3 regions of the Bacillus sp. 2175 genome follow, and region 1 is predicted to be linked to each of the others. Evidence: riboswitches for the same ligand, from Rfam matches in the RefSeq annotation. Region 1 holds a riboswitch; each other region holds the start of a gene.
The links. A riboswitch is a leader RNA that binds a small molecule or an ion and turns the genes downstream of it on or off. The one in region 1 is predicted to bind S-adenosylmethionine.
Positions count from the first base shown of each region.

Region 2: it holds a riboswitch for S-adenosylmethionine, as region 1 does, so the genes downstream of both, ACXKY9_RS01005 (MetQ/NlpA family ABC transporter substrate-binding protein) here and ACXKY9_RS06545 (YezD family protein) in region 1, are expected to answer to the same signal.
Region 3: it holds a riboswitch for S-adenosylmethionine, as region 1 does, so the genes downstream of both, ACXKY9_RS15880 (hypothetical protein) here and ACXKY9_RS06545 (YezD family protein) in region 1, are expected to answer to the same signal.

Region 1 covers NZ_CM173819.1:1,199,796-1,203,077, forward strand. The annotation lists gene lysA (diaminopimelate decarboxylase) at 1-1,288, shown strand, start outside; SAM riboswitch class I at 1,405-1,513, shown strand; gene ACXKY9_RS06545 (YezD family protein) at 1,586-1,729, shown strand; gene ACXKY9_RS06550 (phosphoadenylyl-sulfate reductase) at 1,817-2,521, shown strand; gene sat (sulfate adenylyltransferase) at 2,561-3,282, shown strand, end outside.
Region 2 covers NZ_CM173819.1:170,336-173,617, reverse strand. The annotation lists gene ACXKY9_RS01015 (DUF6612 family protein) at 1-11, opposite strand, end outside; gene ACXKY9_RS01010 (NAD(P)-dependent alcohol dehydrogenase) at 169-1,077, shown strand; SAM riboswitch class I at 1,157-1,271, shown strand; gene ACXKY9_RS01005 (MetQ/NlpA family ABC transporter substrate-binding protein) at 1,357-2,169, shown strand; gene ACXKY9_RS01000 (methionine ABC transporter ATP-binding protein) at 2,182-3,222, shown strand; gene ACXKY9_RS00995 (methionine ABC transporter permease) at 3,197-3,282, shown strand, end outside.
Region 3 covers NZ_CM173819.1:3,046,744-3,050,025, reverse strand. The annotation lists gene ACXKY9_RS15895 (ECF transporter S component) at 1-119, shown strand, start outside; gene ACXKY9_RS15890 (YwiC-like family protein) at 302-1,024, shown strand; gene ACXKY9_RS15885 (hypothetical protein) at 1,055-1,246, opposite strand; SAM riboswitch class I at 1,369-1,467, shown strand; gene ACXKY9_RS15880 (hypothetical protein) at 1,568-1,825, shown strand; gene ACXKY9_RS15875 (SWIM zinc finger family protein) at 2,088-2,477, shown strand; gene ACXKY9_RS15870 (NAD(P)H-dependent oxidoreductase) at 2,501-3,076, shown strand; gene ACXKY9_RS15865 (hypothetical protein) at 3,073-3,282, shown strand, end outside.

The sequences.
Region 1 (3,282 bases):
TGGGCAAGGACACTTAGAAATTGGAGGGTGCGATACGACGCAGCTAGCAAAGCAATACGGAACACCACTTTATGTATACGATGAAGAGTCTATTCGAGGAAAATGCCGAGCATTTCATCGTGCTTTTAAAGAAAGTGGTTTCTCTTATCAAGTAGCATATGCAAGCAAGGCGTTCTTGTGCATGGAGATGTGCCGAGTAGCTCGTGAAGAGAATATGTCATTAGACGTTGTCTCTGGGGGAGAATTATATACTGCGCTCCAAGCAGGATTTCCGGCATCACGTATTCATTTTCATGGAAATAATAAAACAGAAGAAGAAATAGTGATGGCTCTTCAGGCGAATATCGGTTGTTTTGTCGTAGATAATTTCTTTGAATTAGAAGTTTTACACGATTTAGCGATGCAACATGGAAAGTTTGTGAACATATTAATTCGTGTAACGCCTGGAGTAGAGGCGCACACACATGAATATATTACGACAGGCCAAGATGATTCGAAATTTGGATTTGGCGTTTCAAACGGTCAAGCGATGCAGGCAATTACATTTGCTTTACAAAAATCCAATTATAATGTGCTAGGGATCCATTCACATATTGGATCGCAAATATTTGAAACAGCTGGTTTTGTTCGAGCGATTGAAGTTCTTCGCCAATTTTTAGTAGAAGTGAGAGAGCAAACAAACTATGTAGTAAAAGTGTTAAATGTAGGCGGGGGATTTGGAATACGCTACACAGAGTCAGATACACCATTAACTCTTGAGACATATGTGCGAGCTGTAACAAGTGCAGTGAGAGAACAATTTACTGTATGTGAATATCCATTGCCAGAAATATGGATTGAACCAGGACGTAGCATTGTAGGTGATGCTGGGACAACAATTTATACAGTTGGATCTGTGAAAGATATTCCTGGTATTCGGAAATATGTATCAGTCGATGGTGGAATGACAGATAATTTAAGACCTGCTTTATATAGCGCGCGTTATGAAGCGATGTTAGCGAATCGAGGGAATGATGAGAATGAGGAACTCGTTTCGATTGCCGGGAAATGCTGTGAGAGTGGAGACATGTTGATTTGGGATATTCATTTACCAAAAGTCGCTTCTTCTGATTTACTAGCAGTTTCCTGTACAGGAGCATACGGGTACTCGATGGCGAATAATTACAATCGGATTCGAAGACCAGCCGTTGTCTTTGCAAAAGGCGGAACATCGCAAGTAGTTGTGGAACGCGAAACATATGAAAATATTATTGGGAACGATCGCATACGTATTAAAGAGCTTGTCTAAATAGAAAAAGGGGTTGTTCGGATGGGCAATTCCTTTTTTGTAAAAATAAAATAATTAAAATATATCGGAAAACTAGGATTGAAAAAAATCAGAATTATGATAAAATACAAATACAAAGCTTATCAAGAGAAGCGGAGGGAACTGGCCCGAAGAAGCTCGGCAACCTGCTTATAGAAAGCAAGGTGCTAAATCCAGCAAAATGGAATCCATTTTGAAAGATAAGGTAAAATATATTACCGAACAGTCTTTTCGAAATGGGAAAGATTTTTTTTATGAATAAAAAGGGGGGCTGTTCGCGTGGGTGTACGGGAACATTTTGATGAAGTATCCGAGAAGATTGAAGCGATGCTTGCTGATATGAAATATGGTTCAATTACAATTGTTGTGCAAGATGGAAAAGTAATTCAGTTAGAGAAAAGTGAAAAAGTACGTTTAAAGTGAAAAGCGCTGACTAGAAAAACTAGAGGCGGTTTTAACCTATTTTCATTAGGTTAAAACCGTCTTTTTGCTTTTACAGGGGGAAAAAACATGTTGACGTATGAAACGTGGGAAGAAAATGTTGTTTCGTTTTCGGAAGAAGATGAAACAAAAGGCGCGCTATCAGTATTAAAGTGGGCTTATAAAGAATATAAAGATGAAATCGTCTACGCATGTAGCTTTGGGGTGGAAGGTATGGTATTGCTGCACCTTATAAACCAAGTAAATCCATCTGCTAAAGTTGTATTTTTAGATACAAATGTTCATTTTCAAGAAACATATGAATTAATTCAAAAAGTGCGGAGGCGATTTCCTTCATTAAATATTATAGAAAAACAACCGGAACTTACGCTTGATGAACAAGAGAAGTTGCATGGCGAGAAATTATGGGAAAGTAATCCGAATCTTTGTTGTAAGATTAGAAAAATTTTACCGTTAGAAAAATCATTAGCAGCGGAAAAAGCGTGGATATCGGGCTTAAGAAGGGAACAATCAGAAACACGTAAGCATACAAAGTTTATAAATCAAGATCATCGTTTTCAATCTATTAAAGTTTGTCCACTCATTCATTGGACGTGGAAAGAAGTTTGGCGATATGTATACAAACATAGCTTGCCGTATAACCCGTTGCATGATGTTGGCTATCCAAGTATTGGGTGTGAGAAATGTACGTTACCTGTAGGGGATGGTGGCGATTCAAGAGATGGTAGATGGGCTGGGAAAGTGAAAACCGAATGTGGTCTTCATTACCAATAAGATGAATCTTGAAATAAAGCTAAGAGAGGATATAGAAAAATGAGCATAGTAAACGAATTAGTAAACCGTATAGATGAGACATATGACGTATCACAAATTGAAAAAGAAATTAAATTAGACAATATTGCGTTAAGTGATTTAGAACTATTGGCGACAGGTGGATATAGCCCCCTTACTGGTTTTTTAGGGAAGGAAGATTATGATTCAGTTGTAGAAACGCTTCGTTTAGCAAATGGTAGTGTGTGGAGTATACCGATTACATTACCGGTAACAGAAAAAGTCGCAGAAAGCCTGAAGGTTGGAGAGGAAGTAAAGCTTGTCAACAATGGAAATATATACGGTGTCATTCAAATAGAAGATATTTTTGTACCAGATAAAGAAAAAGAAGCGTTACTTGTATATAAAACAACGGATGAGGCTCATCCAGGAGTGAAAAAATTATATGAACGACCAAACGTTTACGTTGGAGGAACTATTATTCTAACAAAACGCTTTGAAAATAATCAATTTCCTTCTTATCATTTAGACCCAATTGAAACGAGGGAAGCATTTAAAAAACGTGGGTGGAAAACAGTGGTCGGATTTCAAACGAGAAACCCGGTACATCGTGCCCATGAGTATATTCAAAAATCTGCTCTTGAAATTGTAGATGGTCTCTTTTTAAATCCGCTCGTCGGAGAAACGAAATCGGATGATATTCCTGCTGATGTAAGAATGGAAAGCTATGAAGTACTTCTTCAAAAATATTATCCGAAAAATCG
Region 2 (3,282 bases), 1.0 Mb from region 1:
AGTTTTTTCATAACGTCCCCTCCTTCCCAAAAATAATATCATCTCTTTTCCTATGAAATCTATATAATTCGTAATATTTATCTTTAAATTTATTTCCTATATAACAACATGTTTGAGAAAAAGTTTAAATATGATGTAAATAATAACAACTCATTTCAGGAGGTCATTATGAAAGCGATTATTTGTACAAAGTACGGACCACCTAATGTTCTCCAGCTTCAAAATGTAGAAAAGCCTAAACCTAAAAAAAATGAAGTGTTAGTTAAAATTCACGCAACAAGTGTATCGACTGGAGATTGTAGAATACGTGGCTTTAATAGCCCCCTCTTATTTTGGATTCCTATGCGGATCATATTAGGTTTCAGAAAACCGAGAAAACCTATACTTGGCGTAGAGTTATCCGGTGAAATCGAAGACATTGGAACAGATGTAACACAATTTAAAAAAGGAGATCAAGTTTTTGCATTAACAGAACTAAACCTTGGTGGTTATGCGGAATACACATGCGTGCATGAAAGTGGATTAATAGCATTAAAACCTACCAATGTGACATATGAAGAAGCTGCCGTTATTCCTTTTGGCGGAACTTCAGCATTGCACTTCCTTAGAAAAGGACAGATAAAAAAAGGGCAACGAGTACTTATATACGGCGCCTCTGGGTCAGTAGGGACAGCTGCCATACAACTTGCTAAATACTTCGGGGCGACTGTCACAGCCATTTGTAGTAGTTCGAATTTCGATTTAGTAACAACTTTAGGGGCAGACAACGTAATTGATTATATGAAAGAAGATTTTACTAAGCGGGGCGAGCACTACGATATTATATTTGATGCAGTTGGAAAATATAAAAAGTCTCTTTGTACAGATGCATTAATGCCTAATGGAAAATATGTATCTGTGAACGGAATGATGGCAAAGGTCAGTAAAGAAGATATGAACCTGCTAAAACAACTAGCTGAAACAGAAAAGCTAAAACCTGTTATTGATAGAACTTACCGATTAGAAGAAATTGCTGAAGCTCATATATATGTAGAAAAAGGACATAAAAAGGGGAATGTTTCGATTATCTTAAAATAAAATATATTCCGAAAATATCATTGACAATTCTTTTTGTACGATTTACTATTAGTACCATATTCAAAACTACATACACATACTCTTATCAAGAGTGGCGGAGGGACTGGCCCGATGATGCCCGGCAACCGAGCTTATGACGTATAAGCTAAGGTGCTAATTCCTGCAAAACGAGTTTTCGTTTTGGAAGATAAGAGAGGAATCTATTTCGTCTATTCGGCACCTCTCTTATTTTTGGGAGGTGCTTTTTATTTTGGAACGTATATGAAGGGGGATTTATAGATGAAAAAGGTATTATTAAGCATTGTAAGCGGAGCAGTATTATTATTAGGCGCATGTAGCGTGAGTTCAGATAAAGAGGTAAAAGCATTAGACGAGAAAAAGATTACTGTCGGTGTAACAGGTGGACCACATGAACAAATTTTTGAAAAGGTAAAAGAAGTTGCAGCAAAAGATGGTCTCGAAATTGATATAAAAGTATTTAATGATTATGTAGCGCCAAACGTATCATTAGATGAAAAAAGCCTTGATGTAAATAGTTACCAAACGAAATCGTATTTAGATGTATTTAAAGCTGAACGCAATATGAAATTAGCTGAAGTATTTTCAACAGTAACATTCCCTATGGGCGTATATTCTAAAGATATAAAAGATGTAAAAGACTTAAAAGAGGGCGATGCAATTGCTGTACCAAATGACCCAACAAATGAACTTCGAGCTTTAAAATTATTTGAAAAAGCAGGGGTTTTAAAAGTTGATCCAAAGGCTACAGAAAAAGCGACTGCAAAAGATGTAATTGAAAATCCAAAAAAATTAAAGATTGTCGAATTAGAGGCATCTCAATTACCAACGCAACTAAGTGAAGTGAAAGCAGCTGCAATTAACACAAACTTTGCATTAGGTGCAAAATTAAGTCCAGCGAAAGATTCTATCTTCCGCGAAGGAAAAGATTCACCATATGTGAACTGGGTCGTTGTTCGTACTGAAAATAAAGATGATGCCGTTGTAAATAAATTAAAGAAAGCTTATCAGTCTAAGGAAGTAAAAGAGTTTATCGAGAAAAAATTTGATGGTTCAGTTTTACCATCTTGGTAGGAGCTGACGATAATGATTGAATTAAAAAACATATCCAAAGTATTTACAACAAAAAAAGGGAATGTTGAGGCTCTTAAGTCTACTTCCCTTAAAGTAGAAAAAGGCGAGATATTTGGAATCATTGGGTATAGTGGCGCTGGTAAAAGTACATTGATTCGATGTGTAAATTTATTAGAAAAACCAACGACAGGAAATATCATTGTAAACGAACAAGACTTAACAACGTTATCGACAAAAGAACTAGCAAAAGCGAGACAAAAAATCGGAATGATCTTCCAAGGATTCAATTTACTTAAAACTGTTACCGTTTATGAAAATATCGCATTACCGTTACGGCTTGCTGGCATTCCAAAAGCAGAAATTGAAAAAAGAGTAGAAAAGTATTTACGCATTGTCGATCTTTTTAATCGAAAAGATGCGTATCCAAGCGAACTTTCTGGTGGTCAAAAACAGCGTGTTGCAATTGCTCGTGCGCTATCACATGAACCTGAAGTGTTATTAAGTGATGAAGCAACGAGCGCATTAGATCCCGAAACAACCGATTCTATCCTTGATTTGTTATTAAAGATTAACGAAGAAATCGGAATTACGATTTTACTCATTACACATGAAATGAATGTCATCCAGCGTATATGTGACCGCGTTACTATTATGGAACATGGATCTGTAGTCGAAAGTGGGACTGTAAAAGATATTTTCACAAACCCACAACATGTAACCACGAAGAAATTTGTAAATAGCGCATTTGCAGCGAAAATTCCAAAAGAGGTACAGAAAGAACTACAAAGTACTGGAGAAATTGTAACACTTTCATTTATTGGCACTACTTCAGGGGAACCTGCCTTAGCCGTTGCCACAAAACGTTTCCAAGTGTATCCGAATATTTTATCCGGTAATATTACGCAGTTAAAACATGAAGCATATGGGAAACTAGTCGTTCATATGCAAGGGGAACAAAATGAAATCCACCGTGCTTTATCATTTTTACAAGAGCAAGGAATCATCGTAGAAGGAGGTAGAACAGATTATGGGAAACAAGTCCTTTTTGGATGAATGGGGTAAAGTCATATGGGAAGCCACAATCCAAACCTTTCAAATGACATCTATCTCATT
Region 3 (3,282 bases), 1.8 Mb from region 1:
ATTTGAGCCATGCGATTTCGAATGTTATTTTCTTATTACTATTTAGTACTTCATGGATTACGATTCTTACAAGATTTAAAAAGAAATACGGTATATTAGATGAGCATAACGTGACATAGAAAAGCATACTCATATAAGGTAGGGTCGCGACTTACATATTCGTTTGCCTCTTTCATGCTTCTTACATACTGTAAGGAGCATTTTTTTGTCAAAAAATCGATTTAATATACATCCGTTATTATATAAAATTATTTGTATAATGGTAGGTGAGAACTTTTTTCAAAAGGGAGGTGTATAGTTAATGAAGTTAGTTATTCCGAAGCAACATGGTGCATGGGCTATGCTTGTTATTCCTTTTTTATTAAGTGTCATACTTGGGAAACCTACTATTTATCATATTCCATTGTTTTTAGCGTGGTTTTTTATCTATTTAGCCACGTATCCATTTCTTACGTACATAAAGCAAAGACGAAAAAAAGAGTTTTTACAAGCTGCCATTGTTTATTTCAGTATTGCGTTCCTATTTGGGATGATTTCTTTATTATATGAGTGGCGAATTCTTTTATTCGTAATAGTAATGATTCCATTATTTATAGTGAATATGTATTACGCTCGTCAAAAAAATGAAAGAGCACTATTAAATGATATTTGTGCGATTATTGTGTTTTGTATCGGTGGATTAATTAGTTATTACTTTTCAATGAAGCAAATCGGTCATACAGCTATATTCATTGCACTTATTTCATTTTTATACTTTTTAGGTAGTACGTTCTATGTGAAAACGATGATTCGTGAAAAAAATAACCCGAAGTATCGTCTTATATCTTGGGGATATCATATCGTATTAACGATAATCATATTTGTGATTAATCCCTGGTGTTCTCTTATTTTTATACCAAGTGCCATTCGAGCAATTGTGTTGTATGGCAAAAAAATTTCTATTATAAAAGTAGGAATTTTAGAAATTGCTAATTCTGTATATTTTTTAATTATAACGGCAATAATTATGAAGTATGCCATTTGAAAAAACTTCCCATCAATTGATGGGAAGTTTTTAATCTTTTTCTAAAATGTGAACGGTGTACTCGCAACGTTGAATAGCTTGTTCAACAGCATAAAGTGATTGTTCAATACGAGCGCGATTAAAATCTTTTTCAACTGTTTCGAGCGCTTCTTCTAAACAATTTTTAGCTTCTTGTAATGATTGAAAAGAATCTTGTACATATCCGCGAGCATTTTGATGCATTTCATAATCCTCCTTGCGTGTTCGTATATGGGTAGTATGAACAGTAAGGAAGAAAATATAATTTGTTATATTTATTTGACAATTAAAGTGGAATTACGTATAGTAAGAATTAAGTGAATATTTTCTTATCCAGAGAGGTGGAGGGACTGGCCCGATGAAACCCAGCAACCGCGATGCAGGTGCTAATTCCAGCAGAACATATTTGTTCTGGGAGATAAGACGAAGATATATACGTAACTTCTTCTTATCGGAGAGGTTTTTTTATTGCAAAAAAACCGATTACGAAAATTTATATTAAGAAGAAAGGGGTTGCGCATTACTGTGACACTCGAAAAATACGTAAAACTGCGTAGTACAGTTTATGAATATATGATAGAGCAAGATAAGCCGATATCATTGTTAGATATTCAAGAACATATCGTTTCGCATCATGAAGGAAAATTCACGAAAAAGATGTTGCATCAATTTTATTTATCAAGATTATTAGACGAACTAAAACTGGATGGGAAAATTACATTAGCTGATGAATATCTCTATGCTGAAAAAGGGGTATTGTATAAGGCGAGAAAAGGGAGCTAAGCTCTCTTTTTTTCTTAAAATAACGGAGTATGTAGAGTAAAAGACTGCTAAAGCAGCCTGATACAGGGAATGGTGTTGAGTGTGTAGTGTCAAAAATTGAATGTGCCTGAAAGAGGCAATTCATATCGGCTGCAAATGAAAAGAGACACCTTCGCCGAATAGGTGTCAGTCGTTTTGTCATATAGACTTGCTATTTGACAGTTATTAGAATAACATACAGGATTTTTGAAGTCAAAAGGGAATTAAAGGAAGGGGTACAATTATGTACGCTTACTTATTAAAAGATATAACGAAATGGATCCCAAAGTACATTGTAGATAAGGGATATGAATATTATGAAGATGGACATGTAGAAGATGTTGAAATACATGATAAAAAAGTGTTTGCTTTCGTTACTGGAAATGCAGGAAATTATGAAGTAGTTATCGATCTCGAAGATTTTTCAGAAAGTAGCTGCAAATGTCCATATGAGAATCTTTGTAAGCATATGGCGGCAGTTGTTTATGATATTCAAGGTGCTGGTGAGAGTGCAGTTAAAGAGAAACTGAGAGATTTAGAAAAAGAAGAATTACTTATATTATTGAATCGATTATTGCAAAGTTCGAAAAACGTACAGATTGTAGAGAAGATGTTAAAGAAGGGGAAACTTTAACGTATAGAGGGAGTTGTTATGTAGTGAACGTACTAATTGTATACGCTCATCCTAATCCTTCAAGTTTTAACGCGGCGATTTTAAATCATGTGCAAAAAGGACTACCGGAAACAAATCATTCAGTTACGCTGCTTGATTTATACAAAGAACAATTTGATCTAGTCCTCGTATTTAATGAAGAGAAGAAAAGACGTGATTTAGTAAATGAAGAAGAAACAGCTCGGTACAGAACGTTAGTAGAAGAAGTAGATACACTTTTATTCATCTATCCAATATGGTGGTGGGGGATGCCAGCAATTTTAAAAGGATTTATCGATCGTATTTTCGTAGCTGGATTTGCTTATAAATATGAAGGGGCTCTGCCGAAAGGATTATTGCAAGGGAAAAAAGCATGGGTTATTAATAAGTTAGACTCGCCCCTATGGTACGTCGCATTGTTATATCGATCAGCAGATTGGATTATGATGAAGAGAGGTGTTTTACGTTTTTGTGGCATTCGCAATATAAAACGGTCAGTGTTTCAATCTGTGAAAAAGAGTAAAGTATCAAAGCGTGAAAAATGGTTATTACAAATAGAAGAAAAGGCTCGTACATTATGAATGAAGTTGACTGTATTATAAACTGTGTTCAGTATGATGGCGAACTTTTTCGGAAGTATGTTACGCGTTTACTTCAATTGAAAAAATGTAGCGAAACATTTCAGCAAATTCAAATAGAGTTAAGAAATGATTATTTAATAAGAGGAATTTGTGAAAGAGAAGTAGATGAGATAGTACGGGGAAGTAAAGAATATGAAACATATTTT